DNA from 3 places in the Pseudomonas sihuiensis genome. Region 1 is predicted to be linked to each of the others. Evidence: riboswitches for the same ligand, from Rfam matches in the RefSeq annotation. Region 1 holds a riboswitch; each other region holds the start of a gene.
The links. A riboswitch is a leader RNA that binds a small molecule or an ion and turns the genes downstream of it on or off. The one in region 1 is predicted to bind cobalamin.

Region 1 (9,750 bases):
CAGGGCCGCACTGCCTGGCCTTCCTCCAGTTCGGCGCCACCGACGGCGACGATCTGCTCGCCGGGCTCGATGCCGCTGAGCACTTCGATACCGTTACGGGTCAGCTGGCCGACTTCGACCTGGCGCGCGGTGAGGCGCAACGTGCCGTCCTGCTCGCGCGCCACCCATACCTGCTTGACTTCGGCGGCGACGCTATCCGGGCTGAATACCGCCTCCACCGGCACCAGCAGGCGATTGTCCGGGTTGCGGCTGATTTTGGCGAAATCGATCTTGACCGTGGCGCTCATGCCCGGCAGCAGGTTGAGCTCCTCGGGGCGAGGCATGGACAGGGTGACCTGATAGGTCAGGGTCTTGGGGTCTGGCTGGGTGCTGTGTTCCTTGTACACCGCCTCGAATTCGCGATCCGGCAGGCTGTCGAGAATCACGCTGGGGTGATAGCCCACGCTGTCTTCACGACTGCGCAGGTTGGTCAGCAGGTTTTCCGGCATCTGGAACAGCACATCCAGGCTGTCGCCGCTCTGCAAGGTGACGATAGGTTGCTTGGCCTGCACCACCTGGAAGTTATCCACATGGGTGTTGGCCGCTACACCGTCGAAGGGTGCGAGGATGCGGGTGTAGTCCAGCTCCTGACGAGCCAGGCTCAGGGCAGCGCTGGCCGAGTCGAGGGCGGCCTTGCGCTGGTCATATTCGGAGCGGGAAATCATCTGCCGCTCAAGCAGTTGAGCAATGCGCTTGAACTGGGCGTTGGCCAGGTCGAAGCTGGCCTGGCGATCACGTACCCGCAGACGCTGGTCGGTGTCTTCGATGCTGGCAATCAGCTGGCCGCGCTTGACCGGCTGGCCCTGCCGCACCTCCAGCGTCTTCAGCTGGCCGCCGATGCGAAAGGACAGCTCGGCTTCCTCGGTGGCCTTGAGGCGGGCGGGGAATTCGCGCAGGCGCTCGCTGGCGGGGTCTTCCACGGTAAACAGCTTGACCAGGCGCGGTGCCTGTTCCTGGGGGGCGGGTGCCTGGTCGCAGCCGACCAGTAGCAGGCTGGCCGGTAGGCACAGACAGAGGAGGGGGCGTAGGTTCAAGATGACTATCCCTGATAACGACACAATAGAAGGTCGCACCCAATCGAGTGCGTATGGCCGAGAGTTTAGGGGGTAATTGCTGCGATCTCCATGGGCGTGTTCGGCGACGCCAAGATGACCACCGCCCTGCTGGATCGGCTGACCCACCACTGCCACATCGTCGAAACCGGTAACGAGTCCTATCGCCTGCAACACAGTAGCTTGGCGGCCCAGGCCAAGATCAAATCACGGGAGCGAAAGCGTAAGGGCGGCCAGGAACCGGAGGACGATGAGTCGTTCTGATTTCATGGTGACGACGGCCTGCTGCATGGCTGCATGTGGCAGGTCTTCAACAGCTGAACTGGGACAGCGAGGGAGTGGGTTCAAAAGCAGCTGCGCTGGTAGACTTATCCACAGTTGCTGGTAACAAAATCAGCAATCCGCCCTGGGTCAAATTTCAATCGGCAGGGTGGGTCAATTTTCCATCAGCGCCAACAGTACAAGTATGTCGAGCAGATTCACTGCGGCGATATCATGGCTGGTTGAGCATCGGTCGCAGTGGAATGACTGGCTAGGGTTAGGCCACCAGCCGCAGTTGCGGGGCAAGGGCAAGGTAGTCTTGGGGCATGGTTGATAGGATTGCGGCGACTTTCTCTCGCGGTAGCTGGTCAGCGAGCAGCGCTTCAAGTTTGCCGAGCCGCTCCAGGACGGCGTGGGTACGATCCCATTGAGTACTGAACCGCTTGGCCGTCATCTTCTGCTCGACAAGTACCAGATAACGGCTGCGATCGTAGGTATAGCGCATGGTGACCTTGCTCGACGATCCGTCTTCATCTTGCTCCGAGAAGACCAGCTCGAACACCAGCCCCTGCGATGTCTTTCGCGCCGAGGACTCGACGTAGTCATCTTCGAAGAGATTGTCGATAAGTTCGCTGGGCTGAACGCCACGGGTTACGTGGAGAGTCGAGAGCTCATCAACCAGTATTCTGATGGATTCTAGACTCATTTCAGCATTCTCCTTAATTCATCGATGATCACTACCACGTACTCAATCGACTTGGTCAGTGAGCTGTTGTCACGGTCAGCAACCCTACCGAATTTCTTCACCAGCTTGGTGTAGATAAAGCTCACCAGTATACCGTCGTTAGGCATGTTGGGTTTCGCCATCGGTAGGTGGTTTTTGAATATCGGATAAAGGGTAGAAGCTTTTTCTTCGATTTGCAGATCGCTGAGCAATGTTGCGACCTCGTCCTGAGCCTTCTTGGTAAGGATCTCGCGGAGTTGCTTACGCGCGATTTCAGGCCGCTTCTCCACGAGGTTGGGGTCTATGATCTGAGCTGCTTTCTTTGTCTCAGCACTCAGGAAGACGTTCTTGAGCTGTGCAAGAACATCCGCGTCATAGCCCTCAATCCCCGGAAGCGCCTGGACCTTCTGCGTTGCGATGGACTCGACTTCGGCCCGTTTCTCCGAAAATATCTTGTTGAAGTCCAGATCTCCAAGGTAGGAGTCACGGTCACTCACAAATGCTTCGGAGCTGGAAACACCACCCAGGTTCTGCTCTTTGCGCGTGTAGTCCTCGTCCGTGATTGTGTAGTCGCGGGTGCGCTGGTGTTTGGCCCGATCAACCTCAGTCTGGAAGGCAGTCCACATCGAATCCAAGCCGGTCTCCTGGTGATAGATCACCACGGCGTTGTTATCGATCTCAAAAGCCGTGATCTCGTCGGCTGGGATCGCCCGCAAAACCCTGCCCACAATTTGTGCGAAGGCATTTTCGCTTCGGTAGGGACGGAAGAGGGCCAGAACAGTGAGGTAACGATGGTCGTAGCCTTCCATCAACATGTTCACGGAGATAACGACATCGCACTGGTGGTTATCGATTACCCGGAATGCCGCATCGATATCTGCTAACTCCATGTCGCTGTGCACTACAGCTGCAGTCAGGTTCTTGGATTGATACCAGGTGCGCAGGTCCTCGGCGTGGGTGATGCTGCAACCGACAGCGAGAATCTTGTGTGGCACGTCCGGAGAGGTTTTCCGGAGCTCATCCAGTTTCTGAATGCTTAGGTTGATTACGTCCATTGAGCATTCTGGAGACAAGGCTACGCTGCGCTCTACCCACTCTCGGTCCTTGAATTCGAGGACTTGCTCTTTGGAGAGCCGAACACCTGGCTGCTCGGTGACGGTGAAGTAAAGCTCATGAGCATTTACGGTCTCTTTCCTCAGCCACTTAACATACCGATCACGCATCACCTCGGAGAGAGGCGTCTTATGGATCAGTTTTCCTGGCACTTCTTGGTTGTCGCCGCGGAACGGCGTACCAGTCACAAAGATCTTCTTAGCCTTGGAAAAGTGGGCCAGGGTCTTTTGCCAGCTACGTGCCGGCGCATGGTGCCCCTCATCAATGATGATGAGGTCGAAGAAGTCGGACGGCACCCGCTTCGTCAGTGACTGTCCGCGCTCGTTGTATACCTGCTGGATGTTCGAATAGACGAAGTGGGCTTGCTCAAGGCTGGCCTGATGGGTATCAGACGTAAATTCGCATGTGACCGGCAGATCCTCGGCACTGAAAATCACATCGAAATTGATCCAGAAGTTGTCTTCTAGCAGCTCCTGTGTCCGTCGAATGCTCTGCTTGGTGACCAGGCCTGGTGTAATGATCAACACACGTCCCTTTGCCAGGCCGAAAGGTACGATGGAGATCAGCCCGCTTTTGCCCGTCCCTGTCGGCAGGACGATTAGTGCATCCTCGTTGGAGTTCTCGAAATGCTCCTGCGCCTTGATATAGGCCTCGATCTGGGGGCTACGCAGCTTTTTATTGCCAAGGATATTGGCTGCCGTTTCGGTGAAATAATTCATAGACAGTCGAGATTCCTATCGGCGACGCGCGCCAAGGTGCCTGCTCGCTGGACAAGCACTCGGCGACGGGGACAGAGGTAGTTGAGGTGCGGCGGACGTGGCATTGAAATATCCGTATTTCGGGCTGGGCATCACGAGATTCTGATGATGGTCGAGCGTGTGCACTACGACTGATTGTAGCCTAGTGACATCACGCTTTGGCGCCTGACTTTCTTGAGAATACCCACACGCCATCGTGTGCGTGGACAATTCAATGCTGAGCTTTGTAGCCAACGACAAGGTTCATCGCCACTAGGATGTCCAAGGGGTGGTCAGTGATGGCACCCCTGAGCCGTCTCAGGGTTCTGGCACCCGCTGACTACCATCATGATGGGCCCCATATCTGGATCACCAAGCCCACGCGGTACTCCCTTAAGCCAATTCAATGGACGGTATCTCGATCCAGCGGCAGTGGGCTGCGATCCTTGTTTATGGCACGCGGCATGTGTGTAGGGCACGTGTGAGGCGGGGGCTGGCTGTGTCAAACTTTATTCTTGGCTGCGGTGGGGCTTTTTGGGCGGGCGCGTTAGGCTGTGTCAAACTATGTTTCGGTTGTTGTGGCAGGCCCTAGCGCTGAAGCTAGCGGATTTTGCGGCCCTCTATGTCAAACTATATTCTGGGTATCCACCGTCCATCTGGACGGGCTTTTGCGTTTCCATCACGCCGAAATTCTGCTCAGGTGCAGCTCTTCGGGGCGCAGCGTAAGGACGCGAACACCGTCGCGGGTGACCGCCACGGTATGTTCGAATTGTGCCGAGAGCTGGCCGTCGCGGGTCACCACCGTCCAGCCGTCGCGCAGGGTACGCACGTCCGCCGTTCCCCGGTTGAGCATGGGTTCGATGGTGAAGGTCATGCCTTCGCGCAGGGTCAGGCCGGTGCCGGCTTTGCCCCAGTGCAGTACTTCGGGTGGCTCGTGCATTTCCCGGCCGATGCCGTGGCCGCAATACTCCCTGACCACCGAGTAGCGATGGGCGCGGGCATGGCGTTCGATGGCATGACCGATATCGCCGAGGCGGGCGCCGGGTCTGACGGCTTCGATGCCCTTGCACATCGCCTCATAGGTGACTTCGGCCAGCTGACGAGCCTGGTCCGACACCTTGCCGATCAGGTAGGTCTTGCTCGAATCGGCGATATAGCCGTTCTTCTCCAGGGTGATATCGAAATTCACCAGATCGCCATCGCGCAGGATATCGTCGGCGCTGGGGACTCCATGGCACACCACCTCGTTGCGTGACGTGTTCATGGCGTAGGCGAAACCATACTGGCCCTTGCTCGCCGGGCGCGCCTTGAGTTCACCCACGATGTAGTTATCCACAAGGTCGTTGACCTGCAGGGTCGACATGCCGAGCAGATCCAGGCGATCCAGGTAGCCGAACACGGACGCCAGCAACCTGCCGGATTCCGCCATCAGGGCGATCTGTTGCGGTGTCTTGCTCATGAGGCATCCGCCATTCTTGGCGGAACCACCACGCCGGCTGCACGCATCTCGGCGGACATCAGCTCATTGAAGCTCAGCGTCGGGTTCATCTCGCAGAGCATGCCGATGCGAATCCAGAAACCCGCCTGTGCATTGATCGAACGGCCCGAGACGCTGCTCGCCCGGCGGATTTGGTCATGCAGCTCGTCATCGATGTTGACGATGCCCATGGATACCTCCTTATATATGATTCGTATATGAAGCATATATAACTATGGGACTGATTTCACTCACCGATCATCAGTGAGCAAGGCGTGCTCACCTCATCCTTTACACTATGAGCCGTATCCGCTGCCGTATGCAGGCAGTGGGATCATCTGAGTCACGCTGGAACAGGAGAGAGGATGAAGCGCGCGGATGTGAAACGCAGAACGAGCGAGGGGGTTGTGTTCGATACCCAGGTCATGGTCAATCCGGCCAATACCGCTGAGTGGATCGTATTTTTCAAGAAAGGCGCAGGGCGTAGCTTCTTTCTGGTTGATGAGGCCGAGCAGGTCGAGACCTTTGCCAGCCTGGATGAGTTGATGCCGGAGCTGCGGGCTCTGGGTATCAAGCGGGTCGAGGTGCAGCTCTGAGGGTGAGTTGCTAACAGTTGCCGTGGATCATCTTGTGGATATCCTTGTGATACCAGGCTGAAGCCCAGATAAATCGGGCTACTCAGCCTGTTGTTCAAAAACTGATCCTTGTCGCATCGTTATTCACAATAGCTCTGGATAAACTTCGGCCTATCTTGTTGATAAGTTCTCAGGCGTCAGCTATCACGGGGCTTTCAGCGCTTTGCACAGTTTCTCGCCAGATGACGGATGGCTCAGTCGTTGCCAGGGCGATAAAGATGGCGATGCGCCGAGTCATATAACGCTGATTCGGCAAAGACACCCGGATCGAGCACTCGCCCGACCAGAATCAGTGCCGTGCGGCGAAAGCCCTTGGCTGCGACCTTGGTCTCGATATCGGCGAGGGTGCCGAGCACCCAGTCCTGATCCGGCCAACTGGCCCTGTGGATAACCGCGATGGGGCAGTCGGCGCCGTAGTGCGGCAGCAGTTCGCCGACTATGGCCGGCAGCTGGCGCACGCCGAGGTGGATGGCCATGGTTGCGCGGTGCCGCGCCAGGTCGTGCAGTTGCTCGCCCTCGGGCATCGGCGAAGTGGTGCCGTAGCGGGTGAGAATTACGGTCTGGGCGATGCCCGGCAGGGTCAGCTCGCTTTCCAGCAAGGCCGCGCAGGCGGCGGTGGCAGTCACTCCGGGGATGATCTCGAAAGGGATGCCCAGAGCACGCAGCTCGCGAATCTGCTCGCCGATAGCGCCGTACAGCGAAGGGTCGCCGGAGTGCACGCGGGCCACGTCCTGGCCGCGCTTATGGGCCTGGCTCAGCAGCGTAATGATCTCACTCAGGTGCAGCTCGGCCGTGTTGATTACCTGCTCGGCGTTGTGGCCTTGCAGGACCGCCTCGGGCACCAGCGAGCCGGCATAGAGGATCACCGGGCACGAACGAATCAGGCGCTGGCCCTTGACGGTAATCAGCTCGGGATCGCCGGGGCCGGCGCCGATAAAGTAGACGGTCATGAGGTGTGCCTTGTCAGGGGGGAGTTTGCGCTGTTCATGGTTGGCGCATCAGAATTTTGGCCGTGATGATGGCGGGCTCGTTTTCATAGCCGCGCTTGGCGAGGGCGATCACTTTGTTGCGGATATCTTCCGGTGACCAGAACAGCCAGCCGTTTCGCGAGAACAACTCCTTGATTTCAGCATTCCTGGATTGATAGACCTTACCGGCAGCGAGTCCCAGAACTATTTCGGTAGTACTGTCACCCATTCCACAATCGATAAGATCCTGTCTGAGTCGTTGGAAAACGATCGACCTGTAATTTTCGCAAGTAAACAGCTTGTATTTGCCTTCGGGAATGTCATGGATTTCGCTAAGACATGACAGTCGGACACCGGGAGAGTCGAGGAAGGATTTTGCTTCAAAGGCGAGAAGTCTATTTTCGCTGGGCTTGTAAGCGAGAAGGTCGATTTCCGGGCGTGGAATGGAATGTTTACCCACCTGCCTTTTTTCTTCCTTGGTCAGGTTGACCTTGAACGACTGTCGAACCCAATACCCTTCACCTTCAAGCAAAGTCTTAATAACGCTTTCGAAGTAATCCAAGGCTGTATGCTCAAACTATTGAAGTCCTGCCAACGCACAGGTGGCGTTGGCTGTGCGGGTTTTCTCGCCCAGCAGGCGAGCTGCCTTGCCCAGTTGCGTGGCCAGAGCCAGGGCGCAGGGTTCAGCCACAGCGGGGCTGCCTGTTACGGATCGGATGAGGGCACTGTCGGCATTTTCCGGCTGGTAGAGGGTGAGTGCTTCGGGGGGGAAGAACGTCAGCTCCAGATTCAAGTGGATTGCCAGTTGATGCAGCCCCGGCTCGTCGCGTTTGTGGGCGATGCTGGCCAGTCCAACGAGGTTATCCACAGTCAACTCATGCTGGGCCAGGCTGTGGATGAGCAGGGCGAGCAGGTCTTGCTGGGGGCAGTCGCGCCTGCAACCAAGCCCAGCCACCACCATGGGCGAGGCGTCAGGGCTGGGATTCAAGGGGCTAGGCATCATCAAGGGCGCTCGTGCTGTGCAGCGGCGTAGCTCAACATGGCGCATCCCACCGGTCAACCGCGATTGACCGGCCGCCGCGGCCTGCGTAGCCTTCTCGCTTTCGAGGTTCTTCCCGGTACGGCGCCGGGGAGCTAAGAGGGAACAGGGTCGATGCCCTGGCTGCCCCCGCAACTGTGAACGGTCTTAAACCCTTCGTACACCACTGCCGTCAGGCGGGAAGGTGAAGGGCGCGCAATGCGCAGACCGTGAGCCAGGAGACCTGCCTCGACTGACCAGCCATTTGCTCGGACGGGGTGATCCGACGGGGCCAGCACGCACCTGCGTGCCCGCCTGCGCGTACCCGTCCGCCGAACTTACCGACGCCACGGGGCCTTCCATGAAAACCCTTGCCAAACTGCCTGTCACTATCGTCACCGGTTTTCTCGGTGCCGGCAAAACCACCTTGCTGCGGCACCTGCTGGCCCATGCCGAAGGACGCCGTATCGCGGTGATCGTCAACGAGTTCGGCGAGCTGGGTATCGATGGCGAGATCCTCAAGCAGTGCTCCATCGGCTGCAGTGAGGAAGAGGCGAACGGCCGCGTCTTCGAGCTGGCCAACGGCTGCCTGTGCTGCACCGTGCAGGAAGAGTTCTTCCCGGTGATGCGTGAGCTGGTGGCGCGCCGTGGCGACCTTGACCATATCCTTATCGAGACCAGCGGCCTGGCGCTGCCCAAGCCGCTGGTGCAGGCCTTCAACTGGCCGGAAATCCGCAACGCCTGCACCGTCGATGCGGTGATTACCGTGGTCGACAGCCCGGCGGTGCTCGCCGGCACCTTCGCCGCCTTCCCGGATCAGGTGGACGAGCAGCGCAAGCTCGACCCCAACCTCGATCATGAATCGCCGCTGCACGAGCTGTTCGCCGACCAGTTGGCCAGCGCCGACCTGGTGATCCTCAACAAGGCCGATTTGCTCGACGCCGAGGCGCTGGCCGCGGTGCGCGCCGAGGTGGCCGAGGAGCTGCCGCCGGCAGTCAAGGTGATCGAGGCGCACGGCGGCGAGCTGCCGCTGGATGTGCTGCTGGGCCTGAACAGCGAAACCGAGCTGCATATCGACAGCCGCCGCACCCATCACGATGATGAAGACGAAGACCACGATCACGAGGAATTCGACTCGTTCCACGTGGAACTACCGGAAGCCGAGGAGGCGCGTCTGCTGGCCGCACTGAAGGATGCGGTGGCCAAGTACGGCATCCTGCGGGTGAAAGGTTTCGCTGCCATCCCTGGCAAGCCGATGCGTCTGCTGGTGCAAGGTGTCGGTCAGCGTTTCGATCGCCACTTCGACCGCGCCTGGCAAGCCGACGAGCCGCGAGTGAGCCGCCTGGTAGTGATCGGCCAGCAGCTCGACCGCGCGGCTATAGAAGCCGAGCTGCAAGCAGCGCTGGCCTGAGTGATTGTGGGAGGGGCTTTAGCCGCGATCCAATTCGCGGATAGTCGCGGCTAAAGCCCCTCCCACGATTCGCGCCTTCCTCGGAGCGAACATGCATCTCCTGCGTACCCAGCCTGGCACCCAACTGCCGGCCGACAGCATTGCCGACCTTGGCCAGACGCCTGCCGAGCTGGTGATCCTGTGCACGGGTGATTCGCACCTCGCCCTGCTGGCTGAAGCCGCCCGGCAACTGCCGGAGGACTACCCCAGCCTGCGCCTGGCCAGCCCGGCGCAACTGAGCAACAACGCCTCGGTGGACTTCTACGTCGAGCAGGT
Region 2 (9,750 bases), 2.0 Mb from region 1:
CGCTGTCTGGGTCGCGTGATGAATACACCCCGGAGAAAGTGGCGGGGCGGATTCTGGGCTTCATCGAGCAGCGTCTGCAGAGCGAGGCCGCTGCTGGCGCTGATCCGGCCAAGTTGGACAAGCTGCTGTCCCAGGCGCGTGATGGTGTCGAGAAGGGCTTTGCCGAGGCGCGCAAGATTCTCGATGGCATGGGCGTGCTCAAGGGGCAGGTGGCCAGCGATATAGACGATACCTACAAGCGTATTCAGGATGGCTTCGGCGATCTCGACAAACGCTTCGGCAGCGCTGCCCCGGGCGCCTCGGACAAGGTTGCGGTGGCCGGTTACAGCGAGCGTTTCAGTGCGTTGGCGGAGACCTTCGACCTGTCCGTCACGACCCGCGATGGCGATCGCCTGCGCATTTCCGTGGCACAGGCTTCGGCCAGCTGGTCGCAGAGCAGTTTCGCCGCTTCCAGCGACGGTAAGTCCACCACTGTGGTGGGCACTAGTCAGTCTGGCAGCATGCGCATCGGTGGCTGGCAGGTGGATGTCGAGGGTGAGCTGGACGACGACGAGATCAAGGCGTTGGAGAAGCTTTTCAGTCAGGTGCAGGATCTCTCCGACAAGTTCTACGCTGGTGATCTGGCAGGTGCCTTCGACCGTGCCATGGCGCTGGATATGGACGGTGAGCAACTGGCTTCGATGTCGCTGCGCCTGACGCAGACCAGCGTGCGTCAGGCCACCGATGCCTATGGCGCCGTGGCTGGGCAGGGCGCCAGTGCGGTCAATACCGGGCTGCAGGAATATGCCCAGGGCCTGCTCGATGCGCTGCGCAGTGCCGGTGATCTGGCGCAGGACGCCGGCGGCATGCTCAAGGAGTTGCTCAAGGGCGGCTTCTCGCTCGATGAGCGCTTCGACCTGCCGCGCCTGGAAAAAGCCGACAGCCTCAACCGCAGTCTGCTCGACGGTTTGCAGTCGCTGCTCGCTGGCCAAGCGGGCAAGGGCGTTGACGCGAGCTGATCGACAGCCGGTGCTAAACTGCGCACCTTGCTGATAGTGAGGTGCGCTCATGACGCCTGAATGCCAACTTTTCGGAACCCTGGGCTGCCACCTTTGCGAGGTGGCCGAGGCGCTGCTCATGCCATTCGTAGAGAATGGTCTGCTGGTCGAGTTGATCGACATCGCCGAGCACGAAGGGATGGTCGAGCAGTACGGTTTGCGCATTCCGGTGCTGCGCCGCTGCGACAGTGGAAGCGAGCTGAACTGGCCATTCGATGCCGAGCAGGTGGTGGCTTTTCTGAGCTGAAAGGCGCTACCGACAAATCGAAGGCAATAAAAAACCCGCCGATTAAGGCGGGTTTTTGATTTGGTCGGAGAGACAGGATTCGAACCTGCGACCTTCTCGTCCCGAACGAGACGCGCTACCAAGCTGCGCTACACTCCGAATGAGCCGTATTCTACCGAAAAACTTTTACTGCACAAGGGGTTAGCCTGAAAAAATCAGCAGGCCGATATCCCTTTCTGCAGCCGGGGCGAGCCCGGTTGTCCTTCAGCGGTGCCTCGGGCTCTCGCCTCAGAGTTCCTTGACGGTCTGCACTTGATCCTTGTTGATCGTGGCGCGCTTGCCGTCGAGTTGCTCGAATTCGTAGAAGCCGGATTCTTCATCGAACTTGGGTTTGTCTACCGTCTGTATTTCACGCCCGTCATTCAGGGTGATCACCGACGGCGTGGAGCAGCCGGCCAGCACAGTGAAGCCGATTGCCATCAGCAGGGCGGGGATTATCCGTTTGGTCATGGTGTGTCTCCTTGGGTGCGAAAGAGGTGCTATACCCTCGCTCAGACGTGAAACTGCCGTATGAGTTCCGCGCAGGGCTTCTCGCTTCAGCAAGGCGATATGCCGTTCGCGAGCGTTTCCGGTGTGTTCAGGTTGGCCAGGCGGGCATCTTCCGGCGTGCAGTCGACGGCGATGGGGGCCAGGTTGCCGAACCAGCGCTGCGGGCTGCGTTCACCGGATTGCCAGGCGTGTTCCAGATCGTCTCTGAGCCCCGTAGGCAACAGGCAGAACAGTGGCTGCCAGTAGTTGCCCTGGCGAATCACCACCGGCCGGCTCCCCGCGTGGGCAAGCAGTGACTCGATCAGCGCACGGTCCACCAGGGGGGCGTCACAGGGCAGAACCAGCATTTGCTCGTGGCGTGCCGCGGCCATGCCGGCGCGGATACCCGCCAGTGGCCCCTGAAAGTCCTGATCCTGATCTGCGACCAGTTGGTCGGCGTAGCGTGCATAGTGCTCCGTGTTGCGGTTGCAGGAGATGATCAGGTCGTCGCTCAACGGTCTGGTCAGATCATGCAACCACGCGATCAGTGGCCGACCGCGCCACTCCAGCAGGCCTTTGTCGCGGCCGCCCATACGCAGGCCTCGGCCACCGGAAAGTAGTAGCACCGAGCAGGTGGGGCGGGCGTTGGATGCGGGCATGTGTGCAGTCTCCGGAGGCAGGCTGTGTGATATAACAGCGCCCATTCTCTCCCAATTGGATGCCTGCCATGAACCATAAGGCCGACGCGGTTTTCGTGCCGCTGAACATTGCCGTGCTGACCGTCAGCGACACGCGCACGCTGGAGACCGATACCTCGGGTCAACTGCTGGTCGACCGTCTGACCGCCGCCGGGCACCAACTGGCCGCTCGCGTTCTGCTAAAGGATGACCTCTACAAGATCCGCGCCCAGGTGGCGACCTGGATTGCCGAGGATCAGGTGCAGGTGGTGGTGATCACCGGCGGTACCGGTTTCACCGGGCGTGACAGCACGCCGGAAGCGGTCGCCTGCCTGCTGGACAAGCAGGTCGATGGTTTCGGTGAGCTGTTCCGGCAGATCTCCGTGGCCGATATCGGCACGTCCACCATCCAGTCGCGTGCGCTGGCCGGTCTGGCCAACGGCACCCTGGTGTGCTGCCTGCCGGGTTCGACCAATGCCTGTCGTACCGCCTGGGATGGCATTCTCGGCGAGCAACTGGATGCACGGCATCGTCCCTGCAACTTCGTGCCGCATCTGAAACAGGTGGGCGCCTGCGAGACACGCGGATGAGTGGTTGCGATCATCCCGGTCTGCTGCCCATGGAGGCGGCGCTGGAGCGCCTGCTGGCTCTGGCGGATGCGGCGCCAATCGAGCAGGTCGAGCCGGTCGTGCTGGCCGAGGCTGATGGTCGTGTGCTGGCCGAGCCGCTGATCGCAGCGCTGGATCTGCCGCCCTGGGCCAACAGCGCCATGGACGGTTACGCCCTGCGCCTGGCCGATTGCAATGGCCAGGCGTTGCCGATTAGCCAGCGCATTCAGGCGGGCACCGCGCCCACACCGCTGGAGCCCGGAACCTGCGCGCGCATCTTCACTGGTGCGCCGCTACCGGAAGGTGCCGACACCGTCGAGATGCAGGAAAACGTTGAGCTGGATGAGGCAGGGCGCGTGCATTTCCGCGAGCCGCTGAAAGTCGGGCAGAACGTACGGGCTCAAGGTCAGGAAACCCGCAGCGGCGACTGCGTGCTGCCGGCCGGTACCCGCCTGGGGCCAATCGAGCTGGGGCTGGCAGCCTCTCTTGGCGCCGCACGGCTGTCGGTGCGTCGGCGCCTGCGCGTTGCCGTGCTGTCCACCGGTGATGAGCTGGTCGAGCCGGGGCAGGCGCTTGGGCCGGGGCAGATCTACAACAGCAATCGCCGTCTGCTGATTGCCTGGTTGCAGCGGCTGGGCTGCAGCGTGGTCGATGCGGGCATATTGCCCGATGACCTGCAGCGCACCCGCGAAGCGTTGGGAGCCTTGGGCGAGGTCGATCTGATCCTCTCCACGGGTGGTGTTTCGGTGGGGGAGGCGGATTTTCTCGGCATAGCCCTGCGCGAGGCGGGCGAACTGGCGCTGTGGAAATTGGCGATCAAGCCAGGTAAACCGCTGACCTTCGGCCACTATCAGGGCGTTCCGGTAATAGGTTTGCCGGGCAATCCGGCCTCGACACTGGTCACCTTCGGACTGCTGGCGCGTCCTTACATGTTGCGTCGTCTTGGGGTGCAGCGGGTCGAACCACTGGGCTTCGCGGTGCCGGCAGGTTTTACCTGGGCTAAGCCGGGTATGCGCCGTGAGTACCTGCGCGCGCGTCTGGAGCATGGGCGCGTGGTGCCCTATGCCAATCAGAGTTCCGGCGTTTTGCGCAGCGCCGCCTGGGCTGAAGGGCTAGCCGAGGTCATGGAAGGCAGTACGCTGGCCGAGGGTGATATGTTGCGTTTCATTCCGCTCAGCGAGATTCTCGGCTAGGTTTCCGAGCCGCCCGACCATGCAGATGGTTGGGCGCTTTAGATGAAATGGCGAGACCACTGAGTCACAATTCTGTCGATAGAATTTGCAAATGAGCGTTATAGAGGGCATAGTCGCGGACTTGTTAAATTCACTCGACACGGTCGTGCCCATGCTAAAACGCTTCGCACCCCTCGTGCCTATTGCACTCACAGTCTTTCTCGCTGCCTGTGCCGGCCATGCGCCGCAGACGCAACCGCAGCAACCGATCAGCGATGCAGCAGTCGAACCTGTGACTCGCCTGATGATCGAGCAGGATGAACCTGCCGATGATGAGATCAACGCGCTGATCGACGATCAACCCTATGAAATGCCGCAACTGGCCGACAGCCTGCTCGATCTCGGGCGTTCGCTGATCGGTACCCGTTATCGCTACGGCGGTAGCTCGGTACAGACTGGTTTCGATTGCAGCGGTTTTATCGGCTACCTGTTCCGCGAGGAAGTCGGCCTGGAACTGCCGCGTTCCACGCGTGAGCTGATCAACCTCGATGCGCCGAAGGTGGCGCGCGCCGATCTGGAACCGGGTGATCTGATCCTGTTCAATGATCGTGGTCGTGGTCGCGTCAGTCATGCCGGCATCTACCTGGGTGATGATCAGTTCATCCACTCCAGCAGCAGCCGCAGCGGTGGTGTGCGCATCGATAGCCTGGATGACAGTTACTGGAATCGCAGCTACCTGCAAGCCAAGCGCGTACTGGCGCTGGCGCCAGTGGACGATCAAGTCGCAGCCAGGCGTCATCCCTGATGTTTCACGGCGTAACCCCAGGGTTGCGCCGTTCGTCGTGTCTCGGGCAGAGTAGGGCGCATTCAGGCTCAGGATCGCCTCGCTTATGCCCGTCACGACCCGTGTCGCTGTAATTTCTCTTGTTCTGCTACTGAGTGCCTGTAGCAGTCGCGCCCCTTCTCCTCAGCCTGCCTACACGCCGCCAATTGCTTCTTCGTCCTATCAGGGCGGTGCCGAAGATGTGCTGTTTCGCGCGCTTGGCCTGGTTGGAACACCCTATCGCTACGGTGGTAATACACCGGATGGCGGTTTCGACTGCAGTGGCCTGATCGGCTATGTCTACCGTGATGCCGCTGGCATCAGCCTGCCGCGTTCTACTCGTGAGCTGAGTGCGATGCGTACGCCAGATGTTCGTCGTGACGCCCTGCAAAGTGGTGATCTGGTGTTCTTTGCCACCAATGGTGGCCGCGCCGTCAGTCATGCCGGGATCTATGTCGGTGACGGCCGCTTCGTTCATGCCCCCTCTACCGGCGGCACCGTGCGCCTGGACAGCCTCACCAGCGGTTACTGGCAGGGCGTCTATCTCGATGCCAAGCGGGTCATCACGCCAGAGCTCGCGCGTAATCCCTGAATTACTGTCCATGGTCGATCCCATTCGCCTGCCGCCTCAGCCTGAGGTCTGCGAACTGTGTGCACGCCCCGTCGCATTGACCCGTCATCACCTGATTCCCAAGGCGCTGCACGACAAGGCTTATGTGCAGAAGCGCTACCCCCGTCATGAACGTATCACCGCCACGCTGTGGGTCTGCCGCGCCTGCCATAACCAGATTCATCGGCTTTTCAGTGAAAAGGAGCTGGCGCTGACCTACAACAGCCGCGAGGCACTGCTGAGCGACGAGCGTTTGCGAACGTTCGTCGACTGGTTGGCGAGCAAGCCGCCCGGGTTCATGCCCAGGCACTGAGTGGCGTTGACGGGCAGGGCTGCCAGCCTCTACCCTGCGCGCCTTGCTTCAGGTGCCCCGCGTTGCCGTGAATGGCGGCCAAGGGGTGAAACAGGGAAGCCGGTTCGAATGCCGGCGCTGCCCCCGCAACGGTAGGTGAGTCAAACGCTGCTCAAAGCCACTGTGCTATGCACGGGAAGGCGCGGCGTCGAACCCATGGTTCGCTCACAAGCCCGGAGACCGGCCTGTCGCAGTTTCACGGCATCGCGGAGGGCGTTGTCCGGCCAACGCTCCGGTTCTACCGGGGCGTTCGTGTTTTTTCGTCTTCCGCTCGCCTGACCAGCCATTGGCGCCTGGATGAGTGCGTGCGGATCATCGCGATCTTCTTCCTCATTGCCGTTCGTACTGTTCGATGAACAGGCGGCGCGGGTGCCTGACGTGCAGGAGCACAGCATGAGTGAGACCGCCGAACGCGACGCCCGTCACAAGGCGCGCATGCAACGCAAGAAAGCCCTGATCGACGAAAAGATCGCCCAGGCCCAGGACCAATACGGCCTGTTGCTGGTGCACAGCGGCAATGGCAAGGGCAAGAGCAGCAGCGCCTTCGGCATGGTCGCGCGCGCCCTTGGCCATGGCATCAAGGTCGGCGTGGTGCAGTTCATCAAGGGTGCGGCCAGCACCGGTGAAGAAACCTTCTTCCGCCGTTTTCCCGAGGAAGTCAGCTATCACGTGATGGGTGAAGGTTTCACCTGGGAAACCCAGGATCGCCAACGTGATATCGCCAAGGCGCAGGAAGCCTGGGCGGTCGCCCGGCATCTGCTCAGCGATGAGTCGGTCGGCCTGGTGGTGCTGGACGAATTGAACATCGCCCTCAAGCATGGCTACCTCGAACTGGACACGGTGCTGGCTGATATCGAGGCCCGGCCGCTGCTGCAGCATGTGGTGGTGACCGGCCGTGGCGCGTTGCCAGGCATGCTTGAGGCGGCTGACACCGTCACCGAAATGAGCCTGGTCAAGCACGCATTCAAGTCTGGGGTAAAAGCACAGAAGGGCATCGAATTCTGATGACCACACGTCACTGTCCGGCACTATTGATTGCCGCACCGGCTTCCGGTCAAGGCAAGACCACTGTAACCGCCGCGCTGGCGCGCCTGCATACGCGTCAGGGGCGGCGGGTGCGGGTGTTCAAGTGCGGCCCGGACTTTCTCGATCCGATGATCCATGCGCGTGCCAGTGGCGCGCCGGTGTACCAGCTCGATCTGGCCATGGTCGGCGAGGCGGAAAGCCGTCGCCTGCTATGGCAGGCCGCCGGCGAGGCGGACCTGATCCTGATCGAAGGGGTCATGGGCCTGTTTGACGGCAAGCCGTCGGCGGCCGACCTGGCGCGCCACTTTGGCGTGCCGGTGCTGGGCGTGATCGACGGTGCGGCCATGGCGCAGACCTTCGGCGCCCTGGCCCACGGGCTTGCCACCTTCCAGCCGGACTTACCCTTTGCCGGCGTGCTCGGCAACCGTGTCGCCAGCACGCGCCACGGCGAGATTCTGCGCGATGCGCTGCCAGCGAGCATTCGCTGGTTTGGCGCGTTGCCGCGTAGCGCCGCGGTGGAGTTGCCCAGCCGCCATCTGGGGCTGGTGCAGGCCGGTGAGTTGGCCGATCTGGATGCACGTCTGGACGCCGCCGCCGATGCCCTGGCGGCCAGCGCCAACGTCGACCTGCCGCCTGCGGTGAGCTTCGCCGCGCCGCAGTTCGATGAACTGGCGCCGCTGTTGGCTGGCGTACGCATCGGCGTGGCGCGCGATGCGGCGTTCGCCTTTCTCTATCAGGCCAATCTCGATCTGTTGCAGGCGCTCGGCGCTGAGCTGCATTACTTCTCACCGCTCGCTGATCGCGAGCTGCCGCAGGTGGACAGCCTTTATCTGCCTGGCGGGTATCCGGAGCTGTACCTGGCCGAGCTGGAAGGCAACCAGCCCATGGCCGCGGCGATTCGTGCTCATCACCAGGCCGGCAAACCCTTGCTCGCCGAATGTGGCGGCATGCTCTATCTGCTTGATGAACTGCGCGACAAGCAAGGCGCCAGCGGGCGCATGCTCGGCCTGCTGGCGGGCAGCGCCGCCTTGCAGCCACGGCTGACCGCCCTGGCGTTGCAGCAGGTGACGCTGCCCGAAGGCGAGCTACGTGGCCACAGTTACCATCACTCGCGGCTGGAAAGTCCCTTGCAGCCTCTGGCGCTCGGTCGCTGCCCGAACGGCAAGCCGGTAGCCGAGGCGGTGTATCGTTTGGGACGACTCACCGCCAGCTATATCCACTTTTACCTGCCGTCCAACCCGGAGGCGGCCGCCGCGCTGTTACGTCCATGAGCGAGCATGCCTTCAGCCCTGAAGAGCGCGCGGCGGTGTATCGCGCCATCGCCGAGCGCCGCGATATGCGTCATTTCAGCGGCGGCGAGGTGCCAGCCGAGGTCCTGGCGCGGCTGCTCGAAGCCGCCCACCACGCGCCGAGCGTTGGCCTGATGCAGCCTTGGCGCTTTGTGCGCGTCAGTGACCCGCAACTGCGTGAGTCCATTCATGAGCTGGTGGAGGCCGAGCGGGTGCGCACTGCCGAGGCCCTCGGCGAGCGCAGTGACGAGTTCATGCGGCTGAAGGTCGAGGGTATTCGCGACTGCGCCGAGCTACTGGCGGTGGCGCTGATGGAGGGACGCGACGCACATGTCTTTGGACGACGCACCTTGCCGGAAATGGATATGGCCTCGGTGGCCTGCGCCATTCAGAATCTGTGGCTGGCTGCGCGTGCCGAAGGGCTCGGGCTCGGTTGGGTATCGTTGTTCGACCCCGAGGCGCTGGCCGCATTGTTGGGCATGCCGGCCGGTAGCAAGCCGGTAGCGCTGCTGTGCCTGGGGCCGGTTCAGGCCTTTTACGAAAAGCCGATGCTGGTGGAGGAGGGTTGGGCCACGCCCCGACCGCTATCGGAATTGTTGTTCGAGAATCGATGGGGATCATCTGGTGAGTGAACGATGAGCCTGGCGCTGATCACCTGCGTCGGCGTGGCGCTGGACGCCGTGCTGGGCGAGCCCAGGCGCGCGCATCCGCTGGTGGCCTTCGGCCGCCTGGCGGGGCGCCTGGAGCAGCGCTTCAACCCGGCCGGTGGCGGCTGGCGCAGCCATGGCGTATCGGCCTGGTGCCTGGCGGTGCTGCCGCTGACCCTGCTTACCTGGCTGTTGGTGCACCTGACCTCGCTTGGCTGGGCGGTGGAGATCTTCGCCCTGTACTTCGCCCTTGGCCTGCGCAGCTTGTACGAGCACGCGCAGCCGGTGGCCCGCGCGCTGCGCCTGGGTGACCTGGCCCTGGCGCGTGAGCGCGTCGGCTGGATGGTCAGCCGCAATACCGCCGAGCTGGACGCAACCGGGGTGGCCCGTGCCGGCACCGAATCGGTGCTGGAGAACGGCTCCGACGCCGTGTTCGCCGCCTTGTTCTGGTTCATCGTCGCTGGCGCGCCGGGCGTCGTCCTGTACCGCCTGAGCAATACGCTCGATGCCATGTGGGGCTATCGCAACGAACGCTTCGAGCGTTTTGGCTGGGCCGCGGCGAAGATCGATGACGTGCTCAATTACATCCCGGCGCGACTGGTGGCGCTGACCTATGCGCTGCTTGGGCGTACTGCCCTGGCCCTGCGCTGCTGGCGCCGGCAGGCGCCGTTGTGGGACAGTCCCAATGCTGGCCCAGTGATGGCCGCTGGTGCCGGAAGCCTGGCCATTAGTCTGGGCGGTGCGGCGGAGTATCA
Region 3 (9,750 bases), 960 kb from region 1:
GCTGGGCCCTGTAGGAGCCGGCTTGCCGGTGATGCTTGGCGACTGTCAGATCGATGATCGCCAGCAAGCTGGCTCCTACAAGTGCAGCTTTGCACGAGCAACCTCTTTCCCGATTCGGCGGCAGATTTGGCCGGATCGTCCCTTTAGCCATGGTCTGAATCCTGATTCACTGCATGCAGGTGAATCAGGATTCAGACCATGGCTTATCGCACCACCGAAGCTCGACTCGATCGCGACCAAGCGTTGCGCGCGCGTATTCTCGACTGCGCCTTGCTGCGAGTAGCCGAGGGCGGTTTCGCCGCCCTGACCATGCAGGCGTTGGCCGACGATGTTGGCATCGCCACCGGTAGTCTGTACCGCCACTTTCGCAGCAAGGGTGAACTGGCCGCCGAGGTATTCGCCAGCGCCAGCCAGCGTGAGGTAGATGCTCTGGCCGCAGCCTTGCGTGGGCCGGGCAGCGCCAGTGAGCGCCTGCGCATCGGCCTGGAACAGTTCGCTGCCCGCGCCTGGCATAGCCGCCGCCTGGCCTTCGCACTGATCGCCGAACCGGTCGACCCGGAAGTCGACGAGCAGCGCCTGCTCTATCGCGAAGCCTACGCCGAACTGTTCATCGATCTGCTGGAGGAGGGTGCCGGCGCCGGTGAGTTTCGCGTCGAGCAGATTGGCCTGATGGCGGCCTGCCTGGTCGGCGCCATTGCCGAAGCGCTGGTCGGCCCTCTGTCGCCACCTGCTCGCGCCGCTCGTGAAGCAGGCCAACCCACCCTGGAGCTGGCTCAGGTCAGCGCCAGTCTTGCCACCTTCTGTCTGCGCGCCGTCGGCGCCAAGGAGCCCATGCGATGAAACCCAGCCTGCATGCCGAAACCCACGAGGTGTTCAACCAGGTACCGAGCCTCGATGGTGCCAATCTCTATCGCCTCGACCTGCCGCTGCAGGAGTGGATTCGCCGCTACGATGGCGCCTGGGCCCACGAGCGTTTGAGCGCCTATGGTGCGCTGGCCGGCGGCGCCCTGATGCAGGCCGGCTTTCTTGCCAACGAGAACAAACCGGTGTTCAAGAGTCATGATCGCTACGGCAATCGCATCGACCTGGTCGAGTTTCACCCGGCCTACCACGAGCTGATGCGCACGGCGGTCGAGCATGGCCTGCCGTCGCTGCCCTGGACCGATCCGCGCGCCGGCGCCCATGTCGCCCGTGCCGGCCTGACCTATATGCACAGCCAGGCCGAAGCGGCCAGCGGTTGCCCGTTGACCATGACCTTCGCTGCCGTGCCGGCCATCCGCCTGCAGCCCAACGTGGCCGAGCAGTGGCTGCCGAAGATCCTCGCCACCGAGTACGACCCACGCAACCTGCCGATGGAGCAGAAGACGGGCGTGACCATCGGTATGGCCATGACCGAGAAGCAGGGCGGCACCGACGTGCGTGCCAACACCACCCGCGCTTATCCCATCGGCCTCGGCGGGCCGGGGCAGGGCTATGAGCTGGTGGGCCACAAGTGGTTCTGCTCGGCGCCGATGTGCGACGCCTTCCTCACCCTGGCCTACACCGACAAGGGCCTGTCGTGCTTCCTGCTGCCGCGTCACCGCCCGGACGGCACGCGCAACGCGTTCTACATCCAGCGCCTGAAGAACAAGCTGGGCAACTGGGCCAACGCCTCCAGCGAGGTGGAGTACCGTGGCGCTTTCGCCTGGATGCTCGGCGAGGAAGGGCGCGGCGTGCCGACCATCATCGAAATGGTGGCCATGACCCGCTTCGATTGCATGGTCGGTTCCAGCAGCCTGATGCGCCAGGCGCTGACCCAGGCTGCGCACCACTGCGCGCATCGCCAGGTGGGTGGCAAGCTGCTCGCCGACCAGCCGCTGATGCAGAACGTGCTGGCCGACCTGGCGCTGGAGAGCGAAGCCGCGCTGGCCCTGTGCATGCGCATGGGCCGCGCGCTGGATCACGCGCATGACGCGCAGGAAGACAAGTTCGCTCGTCTGGTCACTGCCGTGGGCAAGTACTGGATCTGCAAGCGCGCGCCGGAAATGATCTACGAGGCCAGCGAATGCATGGGCGGTGCGGGCTATGTCGAGGAAACCATCATGCCGCGCCTGTACCGCGAAGCACCGGTCAACTCGATCTGGGAAGGCTCGGGCAACGTGCAATGTCTGGACGTGCTGCGCGCGCTGTCCAAGGAGCCCGGCGTACTCGATGCGCTGTTCGCCGAGCTGGGCGATGGCCACGGCGATGCCCGCCTGAAGGCGCATATCCAGCGCCTGAAGGCAGATTTCGCTGATACAGCCGATATCCAGTACCGCGCCCGCCAGCTCACCGAAGACATGGCCGTGGCACTGCAGGCCAAGCTGCTGCTGGAGGCCGGCAACGCCACGGTGTCCGACGCCTTTATCGCCAGTCGCCTGGAAGGCCGCGGCCGCGTCTACGGCACCCTGCCGCGCGGCGTCGACGTCGAGGCGCTGCTGGCGCGTAGCACGCCGCACCTGGTCTGAGCGAGGGCCGCCCGGCACGCTGTTTTTTAGCCGGGCAGGCGAGTAATCTTGCCGCCGATGGTTCTGCGTGCACGTCTGTGACGCGGATGAAAAGGGAACAGGGTGCGGCGAATCTCGCCAATGCCCTGGCTGCCCCCGCAACTGTAAGCGGCGAACGATGCCCTCATGCCACTGACTTCGGTCGGGAAGGCGGGCGAAGTGCCAAGCCGTGAGCCAGGAGACCTGCCATCGACAACGGGCGTTTCGCCCACCCCCCTTATCCGAATCGTCGCGCGGTGGGCGCGGCAAAGGAACTCGCATGCATATCGAACCCGGTGTCGTCGAAGGCGCCAAGATCCTGCTCAGCTACGCAACGGTCGTCACCGCTTTCGGCCTGACCGCCAAACTCGCCCTGGACAGCGTACGCAACAACGGCGGTGTCGCCGCCCTGGCGCTACGCAGCCTGCTGACCACCGCCCTGGTATTCTGCTTCTTCGAAGTGTTCCCGCATCATGCGGTGGGCGTTTCCGAGGTGCATCTGATCCTCGGCTCGACCCTGCTCCTGCTGTTCGGCGCCGGTGCTGCTGCCATTGGCCTGGCCGCGGGGCTGTTGTTGCAGGGGCTGCTGTTCGCCCAGTTCGACCTGCCGCAGTACGGCATGAACGTCACCACGCTGTTGATCCCGCTGTGGGGTATCAGCCTGCTGGCCAAGCGCATCGTCGCGCCGGGGACCGCGTACGTCGATCTTTCCTACAAGCAGGCGCTGGCGCTTTCGACCGCTTATCAGGGCGGCATCGTCGCATGGGTCGGGTTCTGGGCCTTCTATGGTCACGGCTTCTCCAGCGAAAACCTGGCAGCAGTGGGCAGCTTCGGCCTGGCCTACATGAGCGTGATCCTGGTCGAGCCGCTGATCGACCTGGGCGTGCTGGCCGCTGCCAAGGCGCTGTCGCGTTTCAGCCAGGGGCCGCTGTTCAACGTGCGCCTGCATCAGCCGGCCTGAACCGGTCGCTCAGCGGCGGCGTTGCCAGATCATCTTGCCGGTATTGCTCTCGGTGACCAGGTACTGGTCGCTGAAGCGGTAGTAGGCGGCGGGTTGATAGTCGGCGGCGCCAGCCAGGCGCACCATCAGCATGCCGCCCTGGCTGCGCCAGTGGCCGCTGTACTGCACCTCGCCTGGGCTGTCGTAGCTCCAGTCGCCTCCGCCGCCGACCGCGCGGCTCCACTGGGTGACGCTGCCGTCGGCATTCAACTGCAGGGTCATCAGGGTGTTGAACGAGGCGAGGCTGGCAGCGCCGCTGTTGATGATCTTCTCGTGTACCCAGGTGCCGACCAGTGTCGGGTCCAGCGTGCCTGACGTAGGTGGCGTCGCAATCGCCGCCTCGCGCTGAAATAGCGCCTGGCGTTCCAATACTTCCCCGTTTCTTGGGTTACGCGCAGCGATACTGGCGTTGAGCATCGCGTTGGCGTAGGTCGCGTTCATGTTCGCCAGTAGCAGGCCCGATTGCGGGTCGCTGATCTCGGCGCGCAGCAGCTTGCCGTCGTAGCGACCTTTGACGACCAGGCGCAGGTGCTGGCTCTCGACGTACTCGCCTTCCACCACGGCGTCGTTCTGGCGCAGGATCAGCTCGCTCGGCTGGCCGTCGAGCGTGGTTCGGTAGTGGCCATCGAGTTCACCGGCTTGAGCGCTTGAGCATGAGGCCATGGCCAGCAGCAGAACGATTGCACGAGGCATGATGGTGACCTCTGACGAATTGATCCAAGCCTAGCCGTTGGCAGCGATAGGCGGGGGATCGCGCTATGTTTTCGTCAACGTATGCAGGCAAGATAGGCGCGTACGTTCAGTCAGGAAGATGCACTGTGAAAGCCTGCTCAGATGATTTCATCATTGCCTACACCCCCGAAGAGGCCGTCGACCGCCTCGCCGCCCTGCATCAGGAAGCCACCGGTGCGTTGAGCCAGGCGCTCAAACGCTACCTCAAGGAGCGCATCCGCCCGGATGCCAGCGAGCACTGCCTGTTCCGTTACCCCGAGCTGCGCCTGACCTACCTGTGCCAGGGCGAGGTGCCGACCACCGTGCGCGCCTACGCCAAGGTACAGGTGCCAGGCACCTATGCCATCACCGTGACCCAGCCAGCGGCCTTCCGCAAATACCTGCTGGAGCAGCTGCGCCCGCTGATGAACGACTTCACCCTGCGCGTCGAGGTCGGCCGCAGCCAGCAGAACATTCCCTATCCCTACGTGGTCGAGGGCGGCGATGAGCTGGCCGGCAGTGGCGTGACCGCCGCCGAGCTGGCGCGGGTATTCCCCAGCACCGACCTGTCTGCTGCTACCGACGGCACCGCCGATGGTCTGTACGACTGGGAGAACATCGACCCGCTGCCGCTGGCACTGTTCGACGCGGCGCGCACCGATTTCTCGCTCAAGCGCATCCAGCACTACACCGGCAGCGACTGGCGCCACGTGCAGCCGTGGATCCTGCTGACCAACTACCACCGTTACGTCGACCAGTTCATCCGCCACGGCCTGGACATGCTGGTGGGCGACTCGCGTTTCACCCGCATGGTGCTGCCGGGCAACGTGGTGATCGAGCGCGGCATGGCCGAAGGCGAGATGCAGGCGATCATCGAGAACGTGGTCTGGCACCGCTACCAGATGCCGGCCTACCACCTGCAGGCCGAGGACGGCCATGGTATCACCCTGGTCAATATCGGCGTTGGCCCATCCAACGCCAAGAACATCACCGACCACCTGGCCGTGCTGCGTCCGCACTGCTGGCTGATGATCGGCCACTGCGGCGGCCTGCGTCAGTCGCAGACCATCGGTGACTACGTGCTGGCCCACGCCTATATGCGCCGCGACGGCATTCTCGACCGCGTGCTGCCGCCGCATATCCCGCTGCCGGCGCTGGCCGAGGTGCAGCAGGCGCTGCAGGAAGCCGCCAAACTGGTTACCGGCGAAGAGGGCGACGAGTTGAAGAAGCGCCTGCGCACCGGCACCGTGTTGACCTACGACGACCGCAACTGGGAGCTGCGCTGGGCCCAGGAGCGGCCGTTGATCAACCTGTCGCGAGCTGTTGCAGTGGACATGGAAAGCGGCACCATCGCAGCGCAAGGCTATCGCCTGCGGGTGCCCTACGGCACGCTGCTGTGTGTGTCGGACAAACCCCTGCACAGCGAGATCAAGCTGCCCGGCGCAGCCGGCGCCTTCTACGAGCGCGCGGTGACCCAGCACCTGCATATCGGTATCGCCGCGCTGGAGCTGATGCGCAGCCAGCTCAACTCGCTGCACTCGCGCAAGTTGCGCAGCTTCGACGAGCCGCCGTTCCGCTGATAAGCAGGGCGTGGCCTGATGCTGATCAGATAAGTTCTTTACCGCCCCTCTCTTACTTGCACTAGGGGGCGTTTTTGTAGGAGCCAGCTTGCTGGCGATGCTTTTTATGGCGGATCGCCGGCAAGCCGGCTCCTACAAAGATCGAGGGCAACGGCTTAACTAACTGGCATCAGGGCGTGGCCTGACGCACAGTCTGGCCACGCCCCGGCGGTACTGATCCGCGCGCTGGTTTAGACTCGCCCCCGTCATGGACGAACGAGGCGATACGCATGGAACAGGCACGTCTGCTGCTCACAGCGTTGTGGGAACCCTTCAGCTTTTTCAGTCTTTTCCTCTACACCGGCCTGGCCCTTACGCTGGGCGTTGTGGCTGGTCTGCTGCTGGCCGTCAAGCTGCACCGGCTGGGCTGGTTGGCGCGTAACAATCGCTGGCACCACTGGCTGCTCAAACTCTACTTTCTGCTGTTGCCGCTGGCCGGAGGTTTCCTCGGTTTCCAGGGTGGGCTGTTGTATGGCAGCCAGCAGCAGATCAATCGCCATCTCGATAACTACGCGCCATTGGTGCAGGAGCTGGCCGACGACATCTGGAGTGATTTCCAGGCCTATGTCGAGGCGCAGGAAGCGCAAGGGTTATTGGCGGTGCAGGATGTCAGCGTGCAGACCCTGCTCAATCAGTTGGCGCTGGATTACCTGCGCAGCGAGCGGCTGCTGGAGGCCGCCGAGCGTGCCGAGGCCTCGACCACCGAGCGCATCGCCTTCGATCTGCTCGACCGACTGCGTGCCAGTCTGCTGGGCAAGGCGATTGGCGAAATGGCGGTAGAGAAAACCGCTCGTTACAGCGGCCTCAACGAGAAGGTACTGAATCAGGTACTGGATGCGCGTATCGAACAACTGTTCCAGGCCGAGTTCCTGCTCGGTCTGCTCAAGCGGCAGATCAGTCATGTGTTCAAGCCGCTCTATATCGCCTTGCTGATTCAGATTGGTCTGCTGCTGGCACTGATCGCTGCGGAGTGGGGCGTTTCTCGCTGGTTACGGCAGACGCCCGGACGTTTGCTTGCCGAGCCTCTGCCGCTGGCCTGAGTCAGGCCGCGACCGGCGCCTCGTCACGCAGCAGTTCGGCCAGCGCAGCGCGGTCGATATTGGCGCCGCTGAGCACCACGGCCACGCGCTGGCCGGCGTTGCTTTCGCGCTCCTGCATTAGCGCGGCCAGCGCCGCTGCACCGGCGCCTTCGGCGAGGTTGTGGGTGTCCTCGTGATAGGTGCGGATGGCAGCGCGGATCTCCTCGTCGTCGACCCGTACGATGCGTGCTGCGCCGGCGCGGATCATGTCCAGCGCCAATTCCTGCGGCTGGCGGCAGGCCATGCCATCGGCCAGGGTGTCTGCACGTTCGGTCTGCACCAGCCGGCCTTGTTCGAAGCTCCGTGCATAAGCATCGGCGCCGCTGGCGACGACGCCGACGATTTCGGTGTCGAGACCAAGCAGGTCGCGGGTGCGGATCATCCCGCAGATACCCGAGCCGAGGCCGATGGGCACATAGACCCGGCGCAGATTCGGTACCGCCTCCAGCAGTTCCAGGGCATAGGTAGCCACGCCGCGCACCAGATCCTCATGCAGTGACGGCACCCAGTGCAGGTCGTCGCGTTCGGCGATACGCGCGGCTTCGGCGCGGGCTTCGTCGAAGTCGCGGCCATGTTCGATCACCTCTGCGCCGAGTGCGCGCATCGCCGCGTTTTTCTCGCGGGCGTTGCCGTGTGGCACCAGGATGCGGATCGCCAGGCCGGCCTGGCGCGCGGCCAGTGCCAGGCTCTGGCCGTGGTTACCACGAGTGGCGGTGACCAGTCCACGCACCTGCGGCTCGCGGCGCAGCAGGGCGTCGATGTAGACCAAGCCGCCACGCACCTTGAAGGCCGCAGTCGGGGCGTGATTCTCGTGCTTGACCCAGACCTCGCAGCTCAGGCGCTGGGCAAGTAACGGCCAGGCCAGTTGTGGCGTGGGCGCCATGTGGCGGTGAACCAGTTCAGCGCTCTGGCGCAGTTGGGCGAGGTCGAACATGACAGGCACTCCGAGTGGTGTTGACCCGGATGCTAGTGCGGCGCATTGTATGGGTAAATCTTTATATTGCATGGCAAGCAATGTGGCTTCCTGACCTTCAAGACAGCTCCCTACCGACATACCTGGCATTGGTCGAAGCCATTGCCTCGGCCATCGGTCGTGGTGAACTCAATCCCGGTGAGCGCCTGCCGCCGCAGCGGCGCCTGGCCTGGACGCTGGGTATCAACCCGAGCACGGTTATGCTCGCTTACCGTGAGGCGGCGCGTCGGCATCTGGTTTCTGGCGAGGTCGGGCGCGGCACCTACGTGCTGGCTGGCAGCCGCGAGGCGAGCCTGTTCCGGCTCAAGCAGCCGGCCGCGCAGGGCGAGCTGATCGACCTGTCGACCAACGTGCCAGTGCATGACCCGGACAATCACGATCTTTCCGCCAGCCTTGCCGCGTTGGCTGCACGTGGCGAGCTGGATGCGTTGCAGGCCTACCCGTCGGCAGCACTGGTCGAGCGCGCGCATCTGGCTGGCGTCACCTGGCTGCGCCGGCGTGGCCTGGAGCTGGCGCCGGGCGGCCTGCTGCTTTGCGCCGGTGCCCAGCAGGGTGTGTCAGCGGCGTTGCTGGCGCTGTGCGAGGCCGGCGAGCCGATTCTGGTGGAGCGCTACACCGCGCCGGGAATCAAGGCCGCCGCGCGCCAGTTGCGTCTGCCGCTGCATGGCGTGGCGATGGACGAGCACGGCATCCTGCCCGATGACCTCGACCGCCAGGCGCGTGCCACTGGCGCCCGTGTGGCGGTGCTTACGCCCTGTTTGCAGAACCCCACCGGGGCCAGCCTGGACGCCGAACGGCGCGTGGCCATTGCCGAGGTGGCGCGGCGGCGCGGGCTGTGGATCATCGAGGATGATGTCTACGGCGTGCTCGGTAGCGAGGCGCCGCTGGCGGTGCAGCTTGCCGAGCGCTGCCTGCTGATCAGCAGCCTGTCCAAGAGCGTCGCGCCCGGTTTGCGTCTGGGCTTTATCGCGGGGGCGCCGGAACTCCTTGAACGCATCGACCCCGAGGCCCAGGCCACACGCTGGGCGGTTACGCCGCTGAGTCTGGCGCTGGGCTGTGAGTGGATCGAAAGCGGCATTGCCGAACAGCGACTGGCCTGGCAGATCGACGAGCTGCAGCAGCGCTGGCGCCTGGCTGCGCGCGTGCTCGGGCCGCGCATGCCGCAGGGCAGGGCGATGTCGCCGCATCTTTGGCTCGATGGTACGCCGCCGGTTGGTTTGGCTGAGGCCTGCCGGCAGAACGGCGTCGAGGTGGTGCCGGCCGAGGTGTTCGCGGTCGAGGCCAATCCGGGGCGCGCGGTGCGTATCAGCCTTGCGGCGGCAGCCAGCCGGGTCGAACTCAAGCGGGCGTTGGAGGGGATCGTGGCGGCTTGGGCGATGGGGTAGGTGGGGGCCGGCGGGCTGTTCGCTTCGCTACTAGCGGCCGGCGTCCCGGACCGCCCTACGGCTGGCCCACGCTACGATGCTGCGAGTTGCATATGCAGGATCGGGAAGGGCCGCCCGCCGCCATCCAGGCGCGAGCGATCGGTCACCACGAAGCCCAGGTGCTGATAGAAGCCCACGGCCTGCGGATTCTGCTCGTTGACGTCGACCCGGGTGGCGCCCAGCGCGTCGATGGCGTGGCGCATCAGTCGCTTGCCCACGCCCTGGCCGTGGCAGGCCGGGTCGACGAAGAGCATTTCCACCATGCCTTCGCTGGTGCCGAGAAAGCCCAGTATTCGCCCCGATTCATCGCGTGCGCAGGCCAATTGCACGGCCGGGAAATACTGCTCGTGCAGCAAGGGCTTGATCACCTGCAGGTCGCTCTCCGGCAGGAAGTGGTGGGTGGCGCGTACGGCGGCCTCCCAGATTTCCACCAGGGTAAT

Region 2: another riboswitch for cobalamin. It lies ahead of cobO (cob(I)yrinic acid a,c-diamide adenosyltransferase); the one in region 1 lies ahead of cobW (cobalamin biosynthesis protein CobW).
Region 3: another riboswitch for cobalamin. It lies ahead of BLT86_RS14665 (energy-coupling factor ABC transporter permease); the one in region 1 lies ahead of cobW (cobalamin biosynthesis protein CobW).

The regions. Positions count from the first base shown of each region.
Region 1 is NZ_LT629797.1:4,060,169-4,069,918, reverse strand. It holds gene BLT86_RS19125 (efflux RND transporter periplasmic adaptor subunit) at 1-1,073, opposite strand, end outside; partial or broken gene BLT86_RS19120 (ATP-binding protein) at 1,170-1,355, shown strand; gene BLT86_RS19115 (hypothetical protein) at 1,630-2,058, opposite strand; gene BLT86_RS19110 (DEAD/DEAH box helicase) at 2,055-3,908, opposite strand; gene map (type I methionyl aminopeptidase) at 4,606-5,385, opposite strand; gene BLT86_RS19100 (ParD-like family protein) at 5,382-5,594, opposite strand; gene BLT86_RS19095 (hypothetical protein) at 5,769-5,999, shown strand; gene cobM (precorrin-4 C(11)-methyltransferase) at 6,233-6,988, opposite strand; gene BLT86_RS19085 (hypothetical protein) at 7,023-7,568, opposite strand; gene BLT86_RS19080 (cobalamin biosynthesis protein) at 7,584-8,009, opposite strand; cobalamin riboswitch at 8,096-8,290, shown strand; gene cobW (cobalamin biosynthesis protein CobW) at 8,386-9,435, shown strand; gene cobN (cobaltochelatase subunit CobN) at 9,527-9,750, shown strand, end outside.
Region 2 is NZ_LT629797.1:621,943-631,692, forward strand. It holds gene BLT86_RS03165 (DUF5610 domain-containing protein) at 1-998, shown strand, start outside; gene BLT86_RS03170 (glutaredoxin family protein) at 1,048-1,284, shown strand; tRNA gene BLT86_RS03175 (tRNA-Pro) at 1,346-1,422, opposite strand; gene BLT86_RS03180 (YgdI/YgdR family lipoprotein) at 1,552-1,773, opposite strand; gene mobA (molybdenum cofactor guanylyltransferase MobA) at 1,860-2,450, opposite strand; gene moaB (molybdenum cofactor biosynthesis protein B) at 2,519-3,058, shown strand; gene BLT86_RS03195 (molybdopterin molybdotransferase MoeA) at 3,055-4,269, shown strand; gene BLT86_RS03200 (C40 family peptidase) at 4,421-5,053, shown strand; gene BLT86_RS03205 (NlpC/P60 family protein) at 5,139-5,663, shown strand; gene BLT86_RS03210 (hypothetical protein) at 5,674-5,994, shown strand; cobalamin riboswitch at 6,028-6,236, shown strand; gene cobO (cob(I)yrinic acid a,c-diamide adenosyltransferase) at 6,427-7,038, shown strand; gene BLT86_RS03220 (cobyrinate a,c-diamide synthase) at 7,038-8,330, shown strand; gene bluB (5,6-dimethylbenzimidazole synthase) at 8,327-8,980, shown strand; gene cbiB (adenosylcobinamide-phosphate synthase CbiB) at 8,984-9,750, shown strand, end outside.
Region 3 is NZ_LT629797.1:3,102,552-3,112,301, reverse strand. It holds gene BLT86_RS14675 (TetR/AcrR family transcriptional regulator) at 199-840, shown strand; gene BLT86_RS14670 (acyl-CoA dehydrogenase family protein) at 837-2,486, shown strand; cobalamin riboswitch at 2,528-2,730, shown strand; gene BLT86_RS14665 (energy-coupling factor ABC transporter permease) at 2,785-3,465, shown strand; gene BLT86_RS14660 (hypothetical protein) at 3,475-4,197, opposite strand; gene amn (AMP nucleosidase) at 4,263-5,795, shown strand; gene BLT86_RS14650 (hypothetical protein) at 6,065-6,874, shown strand; gene BLT86_RS14645 (threonine dehydratase) at 6,876-7,847, opposite strand; gene BLT86_RS14640 (aminotransferase-like domain-containing protein) at 7,928-9,271, shown strand; gene BLT86_RS14635 (acetyltransferase) at 9,343-9,750, opposite strand, start outside.